4 regions of the Bradyrhizobium sp. LB11.1 genome follow, and region 2 is predicted to be linked to each of the others. Evidence: predicted binding sites of a transcription regulator. Region 2 holds the regulator's gene; each other region holds the start of a gene.

Region 1 (2,199 bases), on a different contig from region 2:
GCTGTCATAGGAGAACCAGGCGCCGGATTTCTCGACGATGCCGGCCTTGACGCCGAGATCGAGGATCTCGCCCATCTTGGAAACGCCCTCGCCGTACATGATATCGAATTCGACCTGCTTGAAGGGCGGCGCCAGCTTGTTCTTCACCACCTTGACGCGCGTGGTGTTGCCGACGACTTCGTCACGCTCCTTGATCGCGCCGATGCGGCGAATGTCGAGGCGGACCGAGGCATAGAATTTCAGCGCATTGCCGCCGGTGGTGGTTTCCGGCGAGCCGTACATCACCCCGATCTTCATGCGGATCTGGTTGATGAAGATCACCATGGTGTTGGATTTGTTGATCGAGGCCGTGAGCTTGCGCAGCGCCTGGCTCATCAGGCGAGCCTGGAGGCCCGGCAGCGCATCGCCCATCTCGCCTTCGAGCTCGGCCTTCGGCACCAGTGCCGCGACCGAATCGATCACCAGCACGTCGACCGCGCCGGAGCGCACCAGCGTGTCGCAGATTTCCAGCGCCTGCTCGCCGGTGTCGGGCTGGGAGATCAGGAGTTCGTCGATATTGACCCCGAGCTTACGGGCATAGACCGGGTCGAGCGCGTGCTCGGCGTCGATGAAGGCACAGATACCCCCCTTCTTCTGCCCTTCCGCCACCGTGTGCAGCGCCAGCGTGGTCTTGCCCGAGGATTCCGGTCCGTAGATTTCCACGACGCGCCCCTTCGGCAGGCCGCCGATCCCGAGCGCAATATCAAGCCCCAGCGAGCCCGAGGAGACCGCCTCGACATCCATCGAACGGTCGTTCTTGCCGAGCTTCATCACCGAGCCCTTGCCGAACTGGCGCTCGATCTGGGAGAGCGCGGCGGCGAGAGCTTTACTCTTGTCCATGGAGGATCCTTCGACGATACGCAGGGCAGTGGTGGACATTGGTCGAGCTCCTTATGGCGAGGATTCGCGTGTGGGACAAACGGTTGGCGCGGCGGGTCGTCGATAAAAGCAATGTACACTATATGTTCTATGTTCGCAATATGTTCTTTGCGGAACGGAGCGGTTTTTGTCGCCACTGGGCCTTCATTTCGAATTTGTGAGTGTTCCTGGGGCACCGGGCGGTCCCATACTGGGCGCATGATCACGAACGCTCTCAAGCTAGCAACGGCCACCGGGCTTTTGTTCGTCACGGGCGGGGCCTGGCCCTCCCCTCGCTATGGAGCGGCCATTTCCATTGGCCTGTGTGTCGTGGCCGCCGTGGTTCTTCATTTCGCCGCGCCCTGAAGGCCGCTTCAATTGCCGGAGGCCGGGCGCTTCGCATCTCCCAGAATCAGCAGCGCCAGAGGCGCCAGGGGACCGACCGTGGCAGCGATCCAAAGCCACTTTCTAGACGGCCTGTTGCGCTCGCACGCTATTGCGCCTGCGAGCGGGATCGATGCGATCGAGATGATGACGAACAGCCAAAAGCCCATGGCCATCTCCGGTGCGGCATCGGACGATAGCACGACAAGCGGCCACTGCTGCTGTGCTCCGCAAAATGTGAGGCCGCGCTTCTTGCTCTGAAAATAATGCGCATCAAAGACGCAGAGCCATTCTGCCGTCATATTTTCGCAATCGTTCGGCACAGAACTTTTCCGCGGCTGCCGACTTGAAACCGGGCCGCCACAATGGGGGATTGGATCATGACGGAAAATGCGCAAGCCGATGCGCTCAGGCGCAATACCCTGCGCGAGGCGGCGCTCGAGGAGATGGCGAAGTTCGAGCGCAAGGAAATCGAGTTCCGCAAGAAGGACCGGGCGGAGCGCGCGGCCGATCTCCGCCTGCCGCTGGACGAGATCAAGGTGCACTAGGAAACGCCAGGCGAAACAGGCTGTTGCCTACTGTGCATGGGGGTTGTTTTCGCGCGTTTGGCGGCGCGTGCCGTCAAAGTTGCCGTTACATCAGCGCCAGCAGCACGATGCCGATCACCAATACCACGAAGCCAGCCGCCGTCGCGGCGGCAAATGACCGCTCTACCTTGTCCATGATGCCACCCCGCTATCGGCGCGCCATGTATCCCCCATGGCTTCACCGTGCCCGCGAAGTGTCGCCAACGGATGTGTCTGAAGTTGTGCGCCCGCATGTCTGAATTGGGACGCGCAGGCTGGCCGCAAGCTTCGCGCAAGCTTGCGTAAGGCACCCGTAAGCCGGATGCTCTAGCGTCGCCTTACCCGGTGGACC
Region 2 (2,199 bases):
GTCGTGATGGCGATCCGGAATGTGCGGATCGACCTTGCCGAACTTGCCGACGCGGGAGCTGATGGTGCGCGTCCAGATCCAGCGATTGTCGTAGCGGACGTTGTCGGCGAAGGCGAGCTCCGTTCCCGGCAGCAGGCAGACCGCGACCGACATGTCGGCTTCGGAAGCGAAGCCGCGCGTCGAGGTGCCGCGGAACGTTGTCGCGACGATCGTCTCGCCGACTTCTGCGGGACGCGTCGCGACGGCATGCAGGCTGTAGTCACACATCGGGTGCTCCTCAATCAGGATAGCAACCCGCGCCTCTGTCTCGGAGGCGCAGGCCTCTATCAGAGTGGAAGCCTGCAAGCGTCTGCTTGGTTGTGGGCAAATCTGCGGCTCGGGTCCGCAGCTTGCCATCACATTTTCTTTTTCAAATGCAGGAGGAACAAAGCCTGCGCTTGCGCATTCTTCGAGGCTCTCCGTCAGCAGTCGGCCGGTGCCGACCAGCCTGAATATTGCCAGGTCGGCTGCGTCTGCTGTTCGGCGGCATTGCGGGCACCGCGGAATTGTTCGCACGTGGCCCGCGACGCCCTGCGGGCGTGATGCTTTGGCTGCGACGCGAAAGCTTGTGACGCTGATGCTGCGATCAGCGCCATTGTGACGGCGCCCAAAATGATCTTGCGCATGGTTGTCTCCTCGGTCTCGCAAAGCCCTGCGAAGCGATCGGTGCTTCGTTGCGGCGTGCCGAGGATGTCGCGCCGGAGAGGTGGCCGGATAATCTGTGCGAAACCAGAAAGACTATCCAGCCGGAGCGGACAATCGTCCGCTCGAATTGTTGACGCGCGGCCTGCCGCCGGCAGGGCGCAACCGCCTCAGTATTTGCGATAAAGCCCGATGAGCTTACCCTGGATCTTCACCCGGTTGGGTGGAAGGATGCGGACCTCGTAAGCTGAATTCGCCGGCTCGAGCGCGATAGAGGCGCCTCGGCGGCGGAAGCGCTTCAAGGTTGCCTCCTCGTCGTCGATCAGGGCGACCACGATATCGCCGGTGTCGCAGCTCTCGTTGCGCTGGATCAGCGCCATGTCGCCGTCAAGAATGCCGGCGTCCACCATCGAATCGCCGCGCACCTCGAGCGCGTAGTGCTCGCCCGAGCCCAGCATGTCCGGCGGGACGCTGATGGTGTGGCTCCGGGTCTGCAAGGCCTCGATCGGTGTACCGGCCGCGATCCGGCCCATCACGGGCACCGCGACGGGACGCTCGCCTTCGTCGGCGGGCAGGCTGGAGGTCGTTCGCACCTTGCCGAGATTGCCCTCGATCACGCTCGGCGTGAAGCCGCGGCGGCTGCCGGCGGCGGCCTGGAGCTCAGGCAGCTTGATCACTTCAATGGCGCGAGCGCGGTTGGGCAGGCGGCGGATGAAGCCGCGCTCCTCGAGCGCAGTGATCAGACGATGGATGCCTGACTTCGAGCGCAGATCGAGCGCATCTTTCATCTCGTCGAAGGAGGGCGGCACGCCGCTTTCCTTCAGCCGCTCGCTGATGAACCGCAGGAGCTCGTATTGTTTGCGCGTTAACATCTCGACCAAAATCCCCCGGTTGATGTCGTCCGATTCCGAGACGCTGAATTCAGCAATAAGCCGCTACATGCTCGAAACAAATCATGAACGGACACTATATGTTCGATACATGTTCCGCAACTGCTTAATTTACCGTGAACGCGCTTAAGTTCGCGGAGCGCACGCGAACACAGCGGTCAGACGGGCAGTCGCAGCACCTCGCAAGGCGTGCCGGCTTCGGCTTTCGGCGCGAACGGCGCGCGCACGAGAAGTGCCTGTGCCGCAGCGAGATTCGCAAGCAGCGAGGAGTCCTGGTGATTGACGGGATGCGCTACCAGCGTGCCGTCATCACGCACATCGAGGCGCGCGCGAAGATAGTCCTCGCGCTGGTCGTTGGCGCCGACGTCGCGGCCGAGCACCGCGTGTTCGCGGCGATGGTGAACGACCGAACGGCCCGACAGCGCGCGAATCAGCGGCACCAGGAACAGGAACCCACAAACGTAGGATGACACGGGATTGCCGGGCAGGCCGATCACCCGCATCGCCCCGAGCTGCCCATTCATCATCGGCTTGCCCGGCCGCATGGCGATCTTCCAGAACGCCATCGAGATGCCTTCGGCTCTTAGTGCCTGCTGCACCAGATCGTGGTCGCCGACCGACGCGCCAC
Region 3 (2,199 bases), on a different contig from region 2:
CGCGGGGATCACGGGCGCGACCATCACGGTCGTGGGAATGCCGGCGTCCGAGAGCTGCTTCAGCGCCTCCAACCGCTTCGGCGGCGTCGAGGCGCGCGGTTCCATGGTGCGCGCGAGCTTTGGGTCGAGCGACGTCACCGATAGCGCGACCTTGGCGAGGTTGCGCTTGGCCATGCGCGCGAGAATGTCGATGTCACGCACCACCAGCGCGGACTTGGTGACGATGCCGACGGGATGGCCGGCGCGCTCCAGCACCTCCAGAATGCCGCGCATGATTTTGCGCTCGCGCTCGATCGGCTGATAGGGATCGGTATTGGTACCGATCGCGATCATCCGCGGCTCGTAGCCTGAAGCCGCGAGCTCCTTCTCCAGCAGCGCCGGCGCCTCGGGCTTCACGAACAGCTTTGACTCGAAGTCGAGCCCCGGCGACAGGCCGAGATAGGCATGCGTCGGCCGCGCGAAGCAGTAGACGCAGCCGTGCTCACAGCCGCGATAGGGATTGATCGAGCGATCGAAGCCGATGTCGGGAGAATCGTTGCGGGTGATCACCTTGCGCGAGGTGTCCAATCCGACCGTCGTCTTGAACGGCGGCAGCTCCTCCAGGCTCTGCCAGCCATCGTCGAAGGCGATGCGCGCTTCGGCCTCAAAGCGGCCGCTGGCATTGGACTGCGCGCCCCGCCCTCGCCTGCGCTGGCGGTCGATGGCGACCGCCAGCTCAGGAAAGTCGGCAGAAGGCGCACCCGCCGGCTCGGAGGGCGCCGTGACCGGCGGGTGCTTGAGAGCAGAAGAAGACGCTGGACTCATGAAGCCAAGATAGCACGCGCTAGGAACAAATCAAGAACAAGAATGAAGAACGTGAAAACAACCCCATGCACAGTAGAGCTGCCCAAACTTTGCGCGGCCGTCCTTGACCTCACGCAACATCACCAACTTCGCGATTTCGTTTGGTCGCGCCGAAGGATCGATCGCGCCAGAGCTGACGGCAGCGCCGTCAGCGTCTTATTGATTCCAACCAATGAGGAACTGACGACCCCACGGCATTGCGCAGCGGTGCTGCGATGGGACTACCGTCCCTGAGCAAGCATGGGAGGTTGTGGCCATCCTTCGAGACGCCCGCTTGGCGGGCTCCTCAGGATGAGGTCGGATATGCGGCGCCAAAACATTTCGGCCGACGGACCGTTGTCCGACAGCGAGACTTTTCGGCGCTTGCACCAAGTCACGCATGCCGGTTAGCCTCATCCTGAGGAGCGCGCCCTTGCGCGCGTCTCGAAGGATGGGGCGGGCACGATGACAGAAGGCGTGACCCTTGTCTTCTCGCAATGGTTCGACAGGGTCACCGACGCAATCGAATGCGAGCGCAAACTCAAGAAATGGAGTCGCGCCAAGAAGGAAGCTTTCATGCGCGGCGACTTTGCTGAGCTCCATGAATTGGCGAAGCGCGGATCTCATCATCCTTCGAGACGCCCGCCTATTGCGGGCTCCTCAGGATGAGGGCTGAACTCGCGGCCTTGAGCTCAGTGAATCCCGGCAAAAATCTGAATACACCCGATCACCACCTCGATCACGATCAGCACCACTACCGCGATTTCGAGCCGCAGCGAGCGCTGGGTGTCGATGATGTCGGTCAGCGCATCGGCCGTCTCCGCGACGACCGTGAGCTTGCGCTCGAGCGTGTCGAGACGCTCCTTCAGCTCGTACTCGTCTTCGAGACGCGCATAGAGCCGGTCGAGTTGCGGCTTTTCCCAGAGCGCATCGGGCTTTTCGGCAACCGCGACACGGCCGGCGACGCGCTGCTGGACGAGCAGCGCATTGCCGATGAGCTGCAGGATGCCCTTGCGTCTTCGCGACGTCCGGCCCTTCTCGGCGAGCTCCCGTGCGAAAGGCTCGATGACGTCGAAGACCGCGGTGACGCGGCGCTCGTCGCGCGCCAGCGACGTGCTCTTGGCGAGTGCGTCAGCGATCAGCAGCAGCCGCTCGTCGGAAAATTTCGAGAGGTTGATCGGCCCGCCCGGCTGGATCGCCTCGGCATTTTCGTCGTGACAAAGCTGAGCCTGCGCGGTCTCCTCTTCATGGGGGCTGAACTCGCCAGTCACACGGGACTTCAGGCTGTCGAGCAGCACCTTCTCCTCCGAAGGCAGAAGGCCGATCAGCACCACGACGCCGTAGCGAAAGATCACGGCAAGGCCGCCATGGACCCGG
Region 4 (2,199 bases), on a different contig from region 2:
GGACCACGTTGTTCCAGGTGATCCCAACCCCTTGTCATTGCCAGCGCAGCGAAGCAATCCAGAATCTTACCGCGGAGGCAGTCTGGATTGCTTGGCTGCGCTGGCAATGACGGGAACTAACCACCCCTGACCGGCGGCATCGTCAGCTGGTCACGACGGCAGGCGCGGCGGTCGATCTCCTCGCAGGCGCGGAATTGGAGGTCCTTGCTGAGGCAGATCCGGACTTCGGAGAGCCTGGTCCGGTTGCAGGTGACCGAGATAGCTGCGTTGCTTAAACCGGGATTGGCCTTGATGAAGGCTTCCTCCACCTCGTCCGGCGCCACGGTCTTGGCCTGAGACAGGTCGAGATATTCGGCCGGAATCTTGATCGCGGAGCGCGCCTTGCGGATCGTCTCGAAATAATTGCGATCGGTCAGCCCGGAGCAGGTGCCGTGCTTATCCCATTCATTGAAAATCAGGCCCGGCGCCGGCATCAGATCGAGCATCGATGAGACGATGTTGCGGTTCAGCCGCGGCGACGGCCGCTGGCAGTATTCCGGAAAGCCATTCTCGTATTGCGGCCACAACCCGTGCACCACGAAGGAATAGGGCCGTCCCTCGCACTGGATATTCGAGCGCCCGCCACCGCGGCCCCGCTCTGCCGCTTCCTCGCAGAAAGACGGCGACCACGACAGCGACAGTACATAGAAGTCGAATTCGCCGGGAGCATTCTGCCGTTTGTCCTGCGCCTTCGCGCCGCCGGCCAGCGAGATCAGCCCGGCGGCAAGAATCAGGGGGAGGGTCAGCGAGATCACGAGACGGAAGGAATGCAATCTAAAATCAAACATGGCGACGCCCCTCAACTAGACTGTGCAGTCAGTCTAGCAAGCAACAAGAACATTTCAAGAACAAATTTCAGGTGATCGTCGATCGGCCGCGTGATTGGCCCGAATCGGGGCTCCTCGAACTACTGCTTGGCGGCGCGGCAGGCTGGATTGTAGGCCCAATCGCGGTCGAGCCCGACCACGCACCATTCGACCCCCTGGCCGTAGCCGGCGAAGCCGCCATCCTCGATGATCGAAAAGTGCACCTTGCGCACCTTGCCGTCAGTGAGCATGGCCTCGCCGGTGCAGTAGCGGCGCGGAATATTGTCGGATGCCCAGGGCCGGAATGCCGTCTCGTGAACGGCCGCGAAGCCCGTGATCTTCAACGACGAATTCCAGAACGAGCTTTCCTTCTCCCAGAACTGGCTCGCGATCGTCGGCAGTGCCTTGTCGCAATCGGCGACATTGCCGTCATAGCGCGGTCCGCTCAGCCAGAAATTCAGCTCCAGCGGATTGGCAGCCCTGGCCTCGCCGACCGACAGCGCTGCGAACATGAGGCCGAGAACGGCGGCAAAACGAAGCGATTTCCGGGAGGTCGAGGCGCGCATGGGCAATCCAGACAGCATGATCTGTGAGGGTCGGACGGTGCCGCGAAGGACGGGGGAGGTCAAGTGCAGCGCGGCAACACTTGGCCACGAGTTGATCACAACGCCGCAGTTTACAGCCCTTCCGTTCTTTCCACCGCCGCGCCGGCACCGTAAACTGCCCCCAATCAATCGGAGTGACGGGAATGCGAATCATTGCGGCCGCGGGCTTTCTTGCCGGCCTGGTTGTCTCGGGGATGATGGCGAGCCAGTCGGCACGCGCCGACATCCTTCCGGTGCCGCCCTTCAAGGGCAACGACACCGGCGGCATCATCGCCTATTCGATGGCAACGCAGACCGATGCGCGCCAGGTCGCGGTCGATCACTGCGCGCGCTACGGCAAGGTGGTGAAATTCCTCGCGGTGCAGGCCTATGAAGGCGGTTACATCTCGTTTGCCTGCCGCTGGGTGCCCTATGGCGCCGCCGATCGGCCGATCCGCACGCTCTACTGAGGCGTTTCGGAACGCCAAAGGTCACGCCACGACATCTCAGCCGGAGTCTCTCGCATGACGCGCAAGCTTGCTCTGCTCGGATCTGCTGTTTGCTTCATGTTGTCGGCGAGTGGCGCCTTCGCCGACGATCTGCCGGTTCGCAAGGCCGGCCTGTGGGAAATGAAGATGGTCAGGACCGGCTCGGCGATGCCGGAAATGACCATGCAGCACTGCACCGACGAGGCCGTCGACAAGGAGATGAACAACAACATCTCGCCGATGGCCAAGCAGGTCTGCTCCAAGCAGGACATCAAGAAGACG

What was found. Region 2 encodes LexA, which represses DNA repair genes until DNA is damaged. Its sites were predicted from a motif close to TGTTCNNNNTGTGTTCNG; they were not measured.
Region 1: a site for LexA is predicted at 1,010-1,027, ahead of recA (recombinase RecA). Genes of this name have one in related genera too.
Region 3: a site for LexA is predicted at 826-843, ahead of ABIA96_RS03165 (PA0069 family radical SAM protein). Genes of this name have one in related genera too.
Region 4: a site for LexA is predicted at 873-890, ahead of ABIA96_RS31090 (ribonuclease T2 family protein). Genes of this name have one in related genera too.

Annotation. Positions count from the first base shown of each region.
Region 1 is NZ_JBEPTH010000011.1:59,436-61,634, reverse strand. It holds gene recA (recombinase RecA) at 1-918, opposite strand, end outside; gene ABIA96_RS25975 (hypothetical protein) at 1,272-1,583, opposite strand; gene ABIA96_RS25970 (hypothetical protein) at 1,662-1,829, shown strand.
Region 2 is NZ_JBEPTH010000005.1:324,721-326,919, forward strand. It holds gene ABIA96_RS15820 (hypothetical protein) at 1-267, opposite strand, end outside; gene ABIA96_RS15825 (hypothetical protein) at 462-665, opposite strand; gene lexA (transcriptional repressor LexA) at 852-1,553, opposite strand; gene ABIA96_RS15835 (molybdopterin molybdotransferase MoeA) at 1,730-2,199, opposite strand, start outside.
Region 3 is NZ_JBEPTH010000001.1:693,547-695,745, forward strand. It holds gene ABIA96_RS03165 (PA0069 family radical SAM protein) at 1-804, opposite strand, end outside; gene ABIA96_RS03170 (hypothetical protein) at 1,288-1,491, shown strand; gene ABIA96_RS03175 (RMD1 family protein) at 1,515-2,199, opposite strand, start outside.
Region 4 is NZ_JBEPTH010000016.1:104,861-107,059, reverse strand. It holds gene ABIA96_RS31090 (ribonuclease T2 family protein) at 117-827, opposite strand; gene ABIA96_RS31085 (hypothetical protein) at 947-1,411, opposite strand; gene ABIA96_RS31080 (hypothetical protein) at 1,594-1,899, shown strand; gene ABIA96_RS31075 (DUF3617 domain-containing protein) at 1,954-2,199, shown strand, end outside.